2 regions of the Peribacillus sp. NPDC101480 genome follow, and region 1 is predicted to be linked to the other one. Evidence: riboswitches for the same ligand, from Rfam matches in the RefSeq annotation. Region 1 holds a riboswitch; the other holds the start of a gene.
What was found. A riboswitch is a leader RNA that binds a small molecule or an ion and turns the genes downstream of it on or off. The one in region 1 is predicted to bind glycine.
Positions count from the first base shown of each region.

Region 1 (6,192 bases):
GCCTTATCTCTCAACTCGCTTCTCCAATTTGAATGGATCTCCCCAGCAAGATACACGATTAACTTCATTGTTTTCCTCCTCGATAATAAAATTGCTTTCATTGTACCATGTTTTTTAGAAAATGGATGAATTCCGTAAATAAGGATAATATTATCCATATGGTAGTAAAAGAGACGGCTGGAGGAATGACGATGGCTTTATCGAATAAGAATTTTCTTGTTTTCCTGTTGATAAGCAGTTTGATCGTGGGCTGCTCAGGTATCGAAAGACAAACCGAAAAGGCAATGAAGGCTGCTGAAGTGGCTTTTCGTGACGATGAAAAACAGCCCAATCAAGAGGCAGGCCTAATTCAGGTCTATCTGCCAAACGATTTTAAAGTTGTGGAAGAACATGATAATAATTTGATTTTACAAAAAGGTGATAAGATTTATATATTATTTGTCAATCCGAATGAAAAAGAAGACAGCTCCGTGTTATATTTGGCCATAAAGGAACAAGAGGATCAATTTGAAGTACTGCATTCTTTTCAAACCGATGATAAATTCGGCTTTATTTCGATTAAAGAGATACCGAAAGAAAAGTATGAGCTTGCAGTGGGGATCGGCGGAGTGAAGCTGACAACCGAAACGGATAAAGACCAATTAAAAACCGATGCAAAACAAATGATGGAAATCGTTTCATCCGTGCCCCAGAAATAAGAGGACCAGTGACTTTCAACCGATCCGTATTAATGGTTGATTCCTGGAGACTCTGGTATGATGGGATTATAAAAAATAAGGTGTCATTTAGAGCAGGAGGAATATACAAATGGAAAAATTACAAACAGTAGAGCAATATGATGCATTTAAAAATGAAGGCAAACATATCTTTCTTTTTTCAGCAACATGGTGTGGAGATTGCCGTGTAATCGAACCGATAATGCCGGAGATTGAAACGAAATTTCCTGACTTTACATTCATTTATGTGGACCGTGATGAATTCATCGATGTGTGTGCGGCTAATGATGTATTCGGTATACCAAGTTTCATTGCGTATGATAATGGCAAGGAGCTAGGCAGATTTGTGAGCAAGGATCGCAAAACGCAAGAACAAATTGAGGAATTCATTCAATCACTATAATCAATTTCCCCTTCTCGCTGGGGATTTTTCAATGAAGAGGAGGGTCAGTCATGAAAATGGACAGCACGAAGCTGAAAAATATCTTGAAGGAGCGTTTAAAAGATGAGAATCGCTCATTCAAATTCGATAGCAAGCAAGATACGTTACGGGTGGAAAATGTGAAGACCGGGAAGGGGATCACCATCGAGTTGCCTCCTGTGCTTGCTAACTATGAAAACGTACAGGAAAAGGCCATCGATGAAATTACCTATTACGTGGAAGAGGCCCTGAATGTGATGGGGGAAGAACACAGTATGGAAGGCAAGGAGAAATTCATTTTCCCAGTCATCCGCTCGACCTCCTTTCCAATGGAATCCGAAGAAGGAAATCCGTTTTTATTCGATGAGCATACGGCTGAAACCCGGGTTTTTTATGCCCTTGATTTAGGGAAAACCTACCGTCTTATAGATGAAAAGATGATTCAACGGGAAAATTGGCAGGGTGACAGGATCCGTGAAATTGCCCTATTCAATGCCCGTTCCCTCACCACTGAAATGAAGTCGGATATCGTTGCAGGTAATGCATTTTATTTTTTGAACACGAATGATGGATATGATGCCAGCAGGATTTTAAATGAATCATGGCTTCGGGAAATGAAGGACAAGATCGAGGGAACCATGGCTGTGGCCATTCCCCATCAGGATGTCATCATCATTGCCGATGTGAAGAATGATACGGGCTATGATATTCTTGCGCAAATGGCGATGAGCTTCTTTGCCAGCGGTCATGTTCCGATAACGGCTCTATCATTCCTTTATGAAGAAAATGAGTTGGAGCCCATCTTCATTATGGGTAAAAACAAAAAGCCTGAACAATAATGAATCACAAAAGGATCGTGTCAGCATCTGGCAGCGGTCCTTTTAAAGTTTAATAGAGTTTATAACTCAGAGTTGATATTTATTTTTTAATCGGCGATAATATAATTGGAATATTTTGAGAATATAAAAAGAACAAGCGGATGAACGTTGTGGGAGAGTGCAAGCATTGAGCCACCGAAGGAGCAAGTTCCAAAAAGATCCCTTGGAGCAAATCTCTCAGGTAAATGGAACCGCAGCTGGACGCAGCTCTGGAGAGTGCGCAGGAAGCAGTGTGCCACCAAAGGGGAAATCTCCATGACCAAAAATGGAGCTAAACTCTCAGGTGAAAAGGACAGAGAAGGGGAGCGGTAAGTTTACGCAATCCTTCACTGCCCTTTTTTAATTGGCACTTTGTATCGGAAGGCATGCACCGAACATGGAACTACTAATATGCTCAACTTGAAATAAGGGGGAGAATAAACGTGAACGTGAAAAGCAAATTAATGAACATGCTGGAAGCCCGTAAAGGGGAAATGGTTCAAATCCGCCGTCATTTACACGAGAACCCGGAACTATCCTTCAAAGAAGAAAAAACGGCACAATATATCATTGATTTTTATAAGGGTAAGGATGTGTCGATTCAAACGAATGTAGGAAATGGATTAGGGATCATCGTAACGATCGAAGGCGGAAAACCTGGGAAAACGATAGGTCTCCGTGCGGATTTCGATGCGTTGCCGATTACAGAAGAAGCGGATGTCCCGTTCCGTTCAAAAAATGAAGGTGTCATGCATGCCTGCGGACATGATGGGCATACCGCTTATTTATTGGTTCTGGCAGACTGCATCAATGAGCTTAAAGATTCCCTATCCGGTACGATTAAAATAATCCATCAACATGCAGAAGAAACACCCCCAGGTGGAGCAAAGAGCATTATGGAATCAGGGTTTTTGGATGAACTTGATGCCGTTTTTGGAATCCACTTATTTCCGTCCCATCCTGCAGGGGTTGTCGGGTATCACGGCGGCTATTCGATGGCTGGACGGACCTATTTCAAGCTGGCGATTAAGGGTGTAGGCGGCCATGGTTCGTCCCCGCATATGGCCAATGATGCCATTGTGGCAGGCGCCCATTTCGTGACAGCCGTACAAACCGTGATCAGCCGCCGCTTGAACCCTTTTGATATGGGCGTGGTCACAGTCGGCTCCTTCGATGGAAAAGGAAGCTTTAATGTCATTAAAGATCGTATAGAAATTGAAGGGGATGTCCGTTATATGACAGCAGAGACCCAACAGCTGATCGATAGGGAAATCCACCGCATCGTTAAAGGGATAGAAACGGAATTTGATGTTCAGTGCGAACTAACATATGTGCCTGATTATCCTCCGTTATATAATGACCCTGAATTGACTGGATTCGTGAAAAATAGTCTGGAAAGCATGAAAGACCAAGATATTAAAAAGGTTATGGAATTTCCGGTTTTCTCTGGTTCAGAGGATTTTTCGTATTATGCAGAAAAGATTCCTGGCTGCTTCTTTTACATTGGCTGTAAACCAAAAGGGGTGGAGAAGGCATATTTCAATCACCATCCCAAATTCGACATTGATGAAGATGCCCTTTTGATCGCATCCAAATCAGTGGCCCAAGTTGTATGCGATTTTTATGAATGGGAATAGTTCCATTGGTATATTTGTTTGCAAAAAAGTGCAGAAACCCACAAAACACCGTTCGGTATTAACGAACGGTGTTTTATGGGTTTCAGGATGCCACCGGAGGTTTCGTGAAGGATGCTTCAATGAATTGACCAGTCTGCTTCTTGCGCCGCATGAAAACTTAATCTCTTTGTAAACGCGATTTAACAGCGGTGTTTTATTTAAATAGTAGACTAAGGGCTAATGTTATTTCACGAAGTGCAGGTTTAAACTCATACCAGAAGGGGTTTAATAGGGTAGGAGTTCTGCGAAATACGTTAAGTTAGTAAGAGTGCGATAAAAAAATAGATACTAATCCCAATTTAGCTTAAATTTTCTCGATATTTTTAAAATAACTGGTAGAATTAGTTACATAACTACAGATGTAGAAAGAGTGATAGTTTTGAAATGGCTAAATAAGATGAAAAAATGGTTCCAAGCAGAGGAAATTATTGAAATTGAAGAGATTATTATAGATGAACCGCTTGATGAAGAGACATTAAGGAAAATGGATTTTTCAAAGCTTGCGAAGTCAAAGGAAGAAGAAATAAAGGTTTACAATCAAAAAGTGGAAAAAATGTCGCAGACGCCAGACCCTGATACGAAAATCCTGTTTCAATATCCAAAAGGGCAGTTCAAGTTTCCGCTCATTCCAGATCGTGAACAGAGCAAAAGAAAGCCTAGGGAAAGAAACAGGGAAGATCATGAACCCAAAAAGGGAAGCGCGGCCAAAGAAACAAGAAGGCCTGTGAGGGATCCTGAACCAAAACGGAGAAACTTCGAACGGGAGGAAGTCTCAAAAATAGTCCCTTCAAATACTCCATTCCGTCCGACGGAAATCCCTTCACCCATTTATGGGTTCCGTCGTCCGGAAAAAAAAACAGTCGTTTCTGAAGAAATTGTCGAATATGAATTAGAAAGCAAAATGCCCGTCCTAAAAAAGGAAGAACCCGATATCGGGATTCCAGCATCGATTCCTGAAATCCCAAAAGAAGTGTCACATGAGGAATTGACGACAGAACCATCCGTTCTTATACCGGAACAAGCGGAAGAAAAACTGGAAGATTCAGAGATACCCGCTTTCTTTCGCAGGAATTCCATTGAGATACTGCCAGAACAAGCAGTAATCGAGCCCAACATAATTGAGCCTGCGGTGGAAAAAGAGGCTATTGAACAGGACGAAGTAGAATTTGGACGCGAAGTCGCTGTATCCATCATGGAACAGACGGACGACACACCGCCTGAAGCGATATCGGTTCCTGGGGAGATTGCTGTACAATCAAATCAACCATCCGTTAGTCAAGGGACAATGCCTGAAGACCCATCTGAGGCAATACCTGAAGTGCAGCTCAAACGTCCGAAAAAACATATCCCATTTAATGTGATGATGCTTAAGCAAGATCGGAAAAAAAATGACTTCATGAATAAAATGATGCCGGAAAAAAAAAGCCTTAATTCGGAAAGGGCAGTAGTATCACCTGATAAGCGGCCAATGGATGATTCTGCCCAAACAGAGGCAGGACAAGCGAAACCAACCGCCATTCCTGAACGGAAACAGGAGGAAGGCAGAGTTATTCCGAAAGAGCAGACTCCGGCCATATCACTTTCCTTTTCGGACGCTAAGGTTGGTTCCGAAACCGTCGCTGCTGTGCCTGAAAATACAGTCGAATCCAACATCGGTTCCAACCCTAAGCCGCTCTTGGAACAGGAATCCCCGATTTCTGGACACGGGTATCAAGAAGCAGTATATACAGAGGAAGCGGCAGAAGGCAGTAAGGGCGAAATCCCGGCAGTGTTTGGCTCCGTCGAAGCGGATGAAAATGAAAATCCATACTATGTGTTTCCTAATATCGAATTGCTGACACCTCCCACTTATGCTGTGCATGATGATGTGTGGCTCGAGGAACAGACTTTATTACTTGATGAGACATTGAAAAATTTCAATGTCCGTGCAAAGGTCGTCAATGTCACTCAAGGACCGGCAGTAACCCGTTTCGAGGTGCATCCGGAACCGGGAGTGAAGGTGAATAAAGTGACGAACCTGATGGATGACATCAAACTAAGCCTTGCTGCTCAAGATATGCGGATGGAAGCGCCTATTCCGGGTAAACATACAATTGGCATAGAGATTCCGAACAGGAAAAGCAAACCGGTATTTTTGCGGGAGGTTTTGGAAAGTACTGAGTTTCAAGAGCATGAATCACCGCTTGCTGTGGCCTTAGGGCTCGATATATCCGGTCAGCCAATCATCACCGATTTGAGAAAGATGCCGCATGGATTGATAGCCGGGCAAACGGGGTCGGGGAAAAGTGTCTGTATCAACACCATGCTGGTAAGCTTGCTTTATAAAGCGACACCGCAGGAGTTGAAATTGCTGTTGATCGATCCGAAAATGGTTGAGCTCGCCCCATATAACCGGATCCCGCATTTGGTCAGTCCAGTCATAACCGATGTAAAAGCCGCTACGGCTGCGTTGAAGTGGGCTGTAGAGGAGATGGAACGGCGTTATGAATTGTTTGTACATGCCGGTGTCCGTGATATCACCC
Region 1 is NZ_JBNNSB010000001.1:563,304-569,495, forward strand. Features, by position in the region: gene ACQKMF_RS02915 (YtoQ family protein) at 1-68, opposite strand, end outside; gene ACQKMF_RS02920 (hypothetical protein) at 192-698, shown strand; gene ACQKMF_RS02925 (thioredoxin family protein) at 808-1,119, shown strand; gene ACQKMF_RS02930 (DUF1444 domain-containing protein) at 1,170-1,976, shown strand; glycine riboswitch at 2,117-2,219, shown strand; gene ACQKMF_RS02935 (amidohydrolase) at 2,444-3,631, shown strand; gene ACQKMF_RS02940 (DNA translocase FtsK) at 4,050-6,192, shown strand, end outside.

Region 2 (6,192 bases), on a different contig from region 1:
AATTTAGTACATTTAGAATAATTGTTGAGCATAATTATGTCAAGCATTTTTGAAAGCGCTAACAATACTATTCTAAAATATTTATTTCGAATTATCATAAGATCAACCAGATATCTTTGTTTTTTTAAAACGGACAGATTTTTTACTCACCGAGTTGGAAAATATGGAGCGGCAACTATCTGGACAAACACCGCAAATAGAATCAAAGGATTTCTTGACTCTTAATTCCCCGCTATCTCTCTCTGATTCGCCTGATCCACCTTCGTTTTGCCCATCTTATAAATCGCAATCAGCATAATGAACCATACAGGTGTAACGAATAAGGCAACACGAGTGTCGTCCGCAAGTGCAAGAACCACAAGGACGAACGCTAGGAAAGCAAGGATCAAGTAATTGGAAATTGGATAAAGTGGTAATTTAAATTTGTTCTTTTTCACTAGATCTGGCCTTGTTTTACGGTATTTCAAATGACTGATGACTGTAATTCCCCAAATAAAGATGAAACATACTGTAGAAATACTTGTAATCAAGGTAAATACACCTTCAGGCATTAAATAGTTCAAAACAACGGAAATTAAAATGACAACAGTTGAAAAGAACAATGCATTGGAAGGTACTTTTCGGTCATTAAGTTTTGCAAACGGTACAGGTGCATTTTTATCTTTGGCAAGTGAATATACCATCCGGCTTGTACTGAAGATTGCGCTGTTACATGCCGAAGCAGCCGATGTTAGGACGACAAAATTAACGATACCAGCTGCACCAGCGATACCTACAGCCACAAATACTTGGACGAATGGGCTTTCCGTTGGGATGATTGCGTTCCACGGATAAACACTCATAATGACAATAAGTGCGCCAATGTAGAAAATTATAATCCGAATAGGAATATTATTGATCGCTTTGGGGATAACTTTTTCTGGATTTTCTGTTTCACCTGCTGTAAGTCCTACAAGTTCAATGCCCACAAACGCAAACACTACCATCTGGAATGAGAGGACAAAACCATTTATTCCATTTGGGAACATCCCTTCGTGTCTCCATAGATTCGTGAAACTTGCTGCGCCTGAATCAGTGGAAAAGCCTTTAATAATCATGAAAATACCGATAACAATTAGTGCTAGGATAGCGATGACCTTAATTAATGCGAACCAGAATTCCATTTCGCCAAAAAGTTTTACGGTTGCAAGATTCATAAATAGCAGAATGACTAGTGCAATTAATCCTGGCATCCATTGCGGTACGGAAGGAAACCAATACTGAGTATAAAGACCAACTGCCGTTAAGTCGGCCATTGCGATTGAAATCCAGCAAAACCAGTAGGTCCAGCCGGTTACAAATGCAGCCATATTACCTAAATAGTCTCTTACAAAGTCAACAAAGGAATGATAGTTCAAATTAGATAAGAGCAGTTCTCCAAGTGCGCGCATGATTAAGAAGCAAATGATGCCTGTAATCATGTAAGCAAATAGAATTGATGGCCCGGCTAAATGAATAGATTTTCCTGCCCCAAGAAATAATCCCGTTCCGATTGCCCCTCCAATAGCTATGAGTTGTACGTGCCTGTTTTTTAGCCCTCTATCCAACTTTTGTTCCTGCATACGATTTCCCACCTTCTACTTTTTTAGGCTACTTGGAATTTTCCCCTTTTAAAGGGTCAGCCTTTCAATGAGTGTGAATTAATAGCGTACTGGAGACTGTCTCACTGATGTAAGCGTTTTCTTTGATGGGTACTGGATATAGATTTTTAAACTAAAGCTACCAACCATTTTTGAAAATATAGCATTAATTGTACAAATCAAAGGATAGATCATTTATCTACAGATCTCAATTAACACTCCTCTCTTTTTATCTTCCCAAGTACAAAAAAGGGCAGAGGAAAGATAGGTATTTTCCTACCTTCCTCTGTCCTTTTACCTGAGAGTTTAACTCCTTCGGTGGCCTATGGCTCTCTTCAGAGACGCGTCCAATTGTAGTCCTTTTACCTGAGAGATTAGTTCCTGCTTTTATAGGATTTGCTCCTTCGGTGCTAAACATTGTTTAGACTCTCCCACAATCATCATCCGCTGATATAAAGTTGTTTTAATAGTTGTATATTATCGGTTTTTAATGGATATTTCAATGATTATCTGAAAAAACTATATTTTCTGAAATCTAAAAATGGACAAATTTGAACTTTATGATCAGGATATTTTAGAGGTTATTAGCTATGAAAAATCAAGCTTATTAGCAGCTTTTCTATGTTGTTAGAAATCCCAAACACGCTTATGTATATGCAAAAATATCGGCATTTTTCGATTGACAATACGGCAAAATTCAAAGCCGGGAGAGGAAATAATATCTATAGTTTTAACATAATTGATGTATGGAAAAAGAGAAAATTCGAGACTCGTGAAATTCCTTGCAGCAGTAAAGATTGTCTAGGAGCTTCCTCCCTAAGTTCAACAGTATTTTCAGAAGCCTGCTCTTCTTTAGCAACTTCCTCTTTGTCCCCACCACCAACTGTATTAGCTATGATGACAAATGCTAGAACCCATCCCCACCACTTCTTTGGCTTCTTTAGCTTGAGTTTCTTTTCCTTAACCATTTTAACCTTATACCCCCTTTACAGTTTTTCTGACGGACTGATGTAAACAAAAATAGAATAACATAATCTGGGTCAATAGGGTTTATATATATCATCACGTATCCATTTTCACAATGCTTGACGTGTTAACGAAACCATTCCCGATTCATTTTACCAGCTTCTTTTAAAACATATTCATACAGTATGATCAAATCTATATATACTTATTATTTTTGTATATTTCTTTTATAGATAGTAAGATATTTCACTAACAAATATTCACATCAAAAAAGGGAGGTGAATACTCAACTTAGCAAGTAAATATACCATTCGAAAGAAGTTTTGCTTTAAAATAGAAAAAGTCATTGGAGCTCATAGCAACAATGACTTTATTATATAATCACTTTTCTAATATAAAAAATGAATTCCATTAATCGTTAAATAGGAATAAAGAATGTCTTAAACAATTTTTTTTAGTAAATCATATAATTTAAATATACTCGTTCTAATTCCTTTGGTTTAACAGATGTATTATAAGGCATATAAAGAGAAAGTCCCAAGTACTTAAATAGATGCGCTGTATACCTGTAAACAATGCTTCAGAAAACCATAAAGCTTTTGAAAAATAATTTTCTTCATTCGCGGTCATTTATTGATATTCAATTCAGGTAAAAAAAAATGTACATTCAAGACACATCTGATTTAAAGTAAGGTGAACTTGTAGCAATAACTTCATTTGTTTCAACATTGCTGTATCCGTTTCTACGATTGATCATGTTTGGTTAGTACGGTTTCCAATATAGTTTAAAATTTCTGGTGAATTGATCAATGTTTCTGTTTCTTCTATATAATACTTTTTAACGAATCAATATATTCTAAGCATGGTGTAGCTCCATACATTTCTTTAAAAAGACTCGTTAAGGACTTTTTATTCGCAAAGTAATAGAAAGATGCGAAAGAAAATTAAAGAAACATTTACTTTTTGCCCCTTCGGGCGTTTTATGTGCCCATATAATCGCACAGTTTGTGTCAACTCTACAATAGGTCTTATAGAACTAACCAATGGTTTGTCACCATTTTCAATAAACATATTAAATATTCCGCTATACTAAATCTTTTAAACTAGGCTGAATTTTAGAAGGCCGTTTTGCTTTTTAACTGTGCATAATCCATGTAAGAGTATAGTGGCATGGCAAGGAAAGCTACTTTAAAGGCGGTTAGTAAACTATCAAGCTTATCTTAATTTTTTTAAGGCACCGCTCCATGCAATCGTTTGATCTAACATTGCATTTACATTCCCAAGGTGTAAATCAGCTGGTTTAAACGTCTTGAAGTTTTCAAAGTCTGTAAATAGCGATAATGTTGGATTTACCCGAACGTCCGCAACTAGTAATTCCCCTAAGATGCCACGCAAATGTTCAGCTGCACGGGCTCCGCCAGTTGAACCATAGCTCACGATGCCCGCAGCTTTGTTGTTCCATTCATCACGTGCGGAATCAAGTGCGTTTTTTAGGGCCCCTGTAATACTGTGATTGTATTCTTGTACGATAAACACAAAACCATCCAAGCCAGAAAGTTTTTCTGACCAAGCTAATAATCCTGGTTCTTTACCAGTGCCTTCTCCAACAAATGGCAAGTTAAAATCTACGATATCGACGATTTCATAATTTGCGTCTTTTCGTTCATCAGCTATTTCTTTTACCCAACTTCCTACTTGTGGACTTACGCGTCCTATACGTGTGCTTCCTAAGATAATTCCGATATTTAATTTTTCCAATGTTTTCTCCTCCTCGTTAATGACTGGCAAATAAATTGGTTAAGAATAAAAACCTCATAATTTGTTTGATTACATATTTTTTATCTCTTCCACTAACGTGTAGTACCCACCTTCTGTATCTTCAATGAGATGGTTTATTTTGTTAAGATGTTCTCTAAATTCACTTTTTTCTAACCAATTTTTATGAAAATCAATACTCTCAAAGGTAGTTACCATAATTGCCTTATTATTTTCTACAGAACGATGCCAACGACTGCTGATCCAACCAGGAACACCTTGTGATCCCTTCTTAAAATTGAGTAGTTCTTCAGCTTGGATAGCAACCAATTCATCTAGTTTGCCTGGTTTAGCTGTAAATACATTAATCCATACTATTGTATTACTTGATTTCATATTCATAATCTCCTGTCATTTAACATATTTTTTTCAATTCATTAATAATTGGCATCTTCTTTTATCATTAAAAGGTGTCAGTGCTGACTGTCATTATTTTTAATAAAAAACTAGGGAGTTAAAGCCCTAGTAAATATTTGCACACTCTCAGTTATAAATGCCTCCAGGGATACGGTTGGATAGTTTTCATCGGCATCCAGGTTGTTCATAAAGGCTCCAAAATTCATCATCATGAACGACAGTGCCTGAAGCTCTGGTTCAGTGTGAATAAGCTTTCCTTTCTCATACATCGTGTTAAAATAGTTTGTCAAAATTTTCAGTAACTGTCGAGGATGCTTTTGTGTTTTTTCTCGAAACCCAGGTAAATTGCCTTCCTCCTTGATACTTATCATAATCATTTTACGGTTACGATTCATGATTTCATGATATGTTCGACTGATCAGTTGTAAGTCTGAATGTAAGTCCCACACGATTTGCTCTTCATTAAAAAGTATTGTCATCTCTTCGGCATAATGATATCGATCAAATGCTTTTTCTAGAAGATTTAGCTTGCTTCCAAACCGACGAAACAGTGTTTTTTCACTCAAACCTGCGGCACCAGCAATTTCCTGAGTAGTAACAGCATTGTATCCCTTCTCTGCGATTAGATCGATTGCCGCCAACAGCAGCTTATCATCGGTACTTAGCTTATTACTGCTGCTCATGCTCTCACTTCCCCTGAATAGACTGTCAGTACTTACTGACTATATATTTTATTCTATTCAGCTGTTTTAAAATTGTCAAGGAAATATTTCCAGCAATACATATTCTTTTTAAGACGGTAGGCCAATCCAAATGATAGAAACTTATTGGAGAATTAACACCATACCCATTCAGGAAAACTAATAATAGACGGAGCATTTTGCTCCGCCTGATTGCTAGAATATTTTTTTCTCATTCAACTCGAGAGCTAATTCTTTAAAGAACTGTAGCGATTCTGGATTTCCCATGGAGTCTGCATTCACTACTTTATCAAACTCGAAACCTAATAACACTTTACGTATCGGGACTTCCATTTTCTTTCCGTTCAAGGTTTTCGGAATTTGTTCAACGACATGGATTTGGTCAGGGATAAAGCGAGGGGACACATGCCCTCTGATTTGTTCCTTGATTTTTGCCGTCAATGCTGCATCCAGGCCATTACCGGGTTTAAGGACAACGAACAGCAGCAGTGAGGAACCGCGGCCAAGCACTTCCCTATCAATGACAAGGCTTTCCATCACCTCGTCGATCGCTTCGACGACCCGGTAGATATCACTAGTTCCCATCCGTACACCAGAACGGTTGATGGTCGAGTCGGAACGACCATAAATGATACAGCTGCCCTTGTCGTCAATCTTTATCCAATCACCATGTTTCCATATGCCAGGATACGTATCGAAATAACTCTCGTAGTATCTTGTCCCGTCATGATCAT
Region 2 is NZ_JBNNSB010000002.1:12,015-18,206, forward strand. Features, by position in the region: gene ACQKMF_RS07630 (amino acid permease) at 222-1,601, opposite strand; glycine riboswitch at 1,904-1,960, opposite strand; glycine riboswitch at 1,964-2,063, opposite strand; gene ACQKMF_RS07635 (hypothetical protein) at 2,342-2,587, opposite strand; gene ACQKMF_RS07640 (NADPH-dependent FMN reductase) at 3,801-4,343, opposite strand; gene ACQKMF_RS07645 (antibiotic biosynthesis monooxygenase family protein) at 4,413-4,736, opposite strand; gene ACQKMF_RS07650 (TetR/AcrR family transcriptional regulator) at 4,847-5,440, opposite strand; gene ACQKMF_RS07655 (acetoacetate--CoA ligase) at 5,654-6,192, opposite strand, start outside.
Region 2: another riboswitch for glycine. It lies ahead of ACQKMF_RS07630 (amino acid permease); the one in region 1 lies ahead of ACQKMF_RS02935 (amidohydrolase).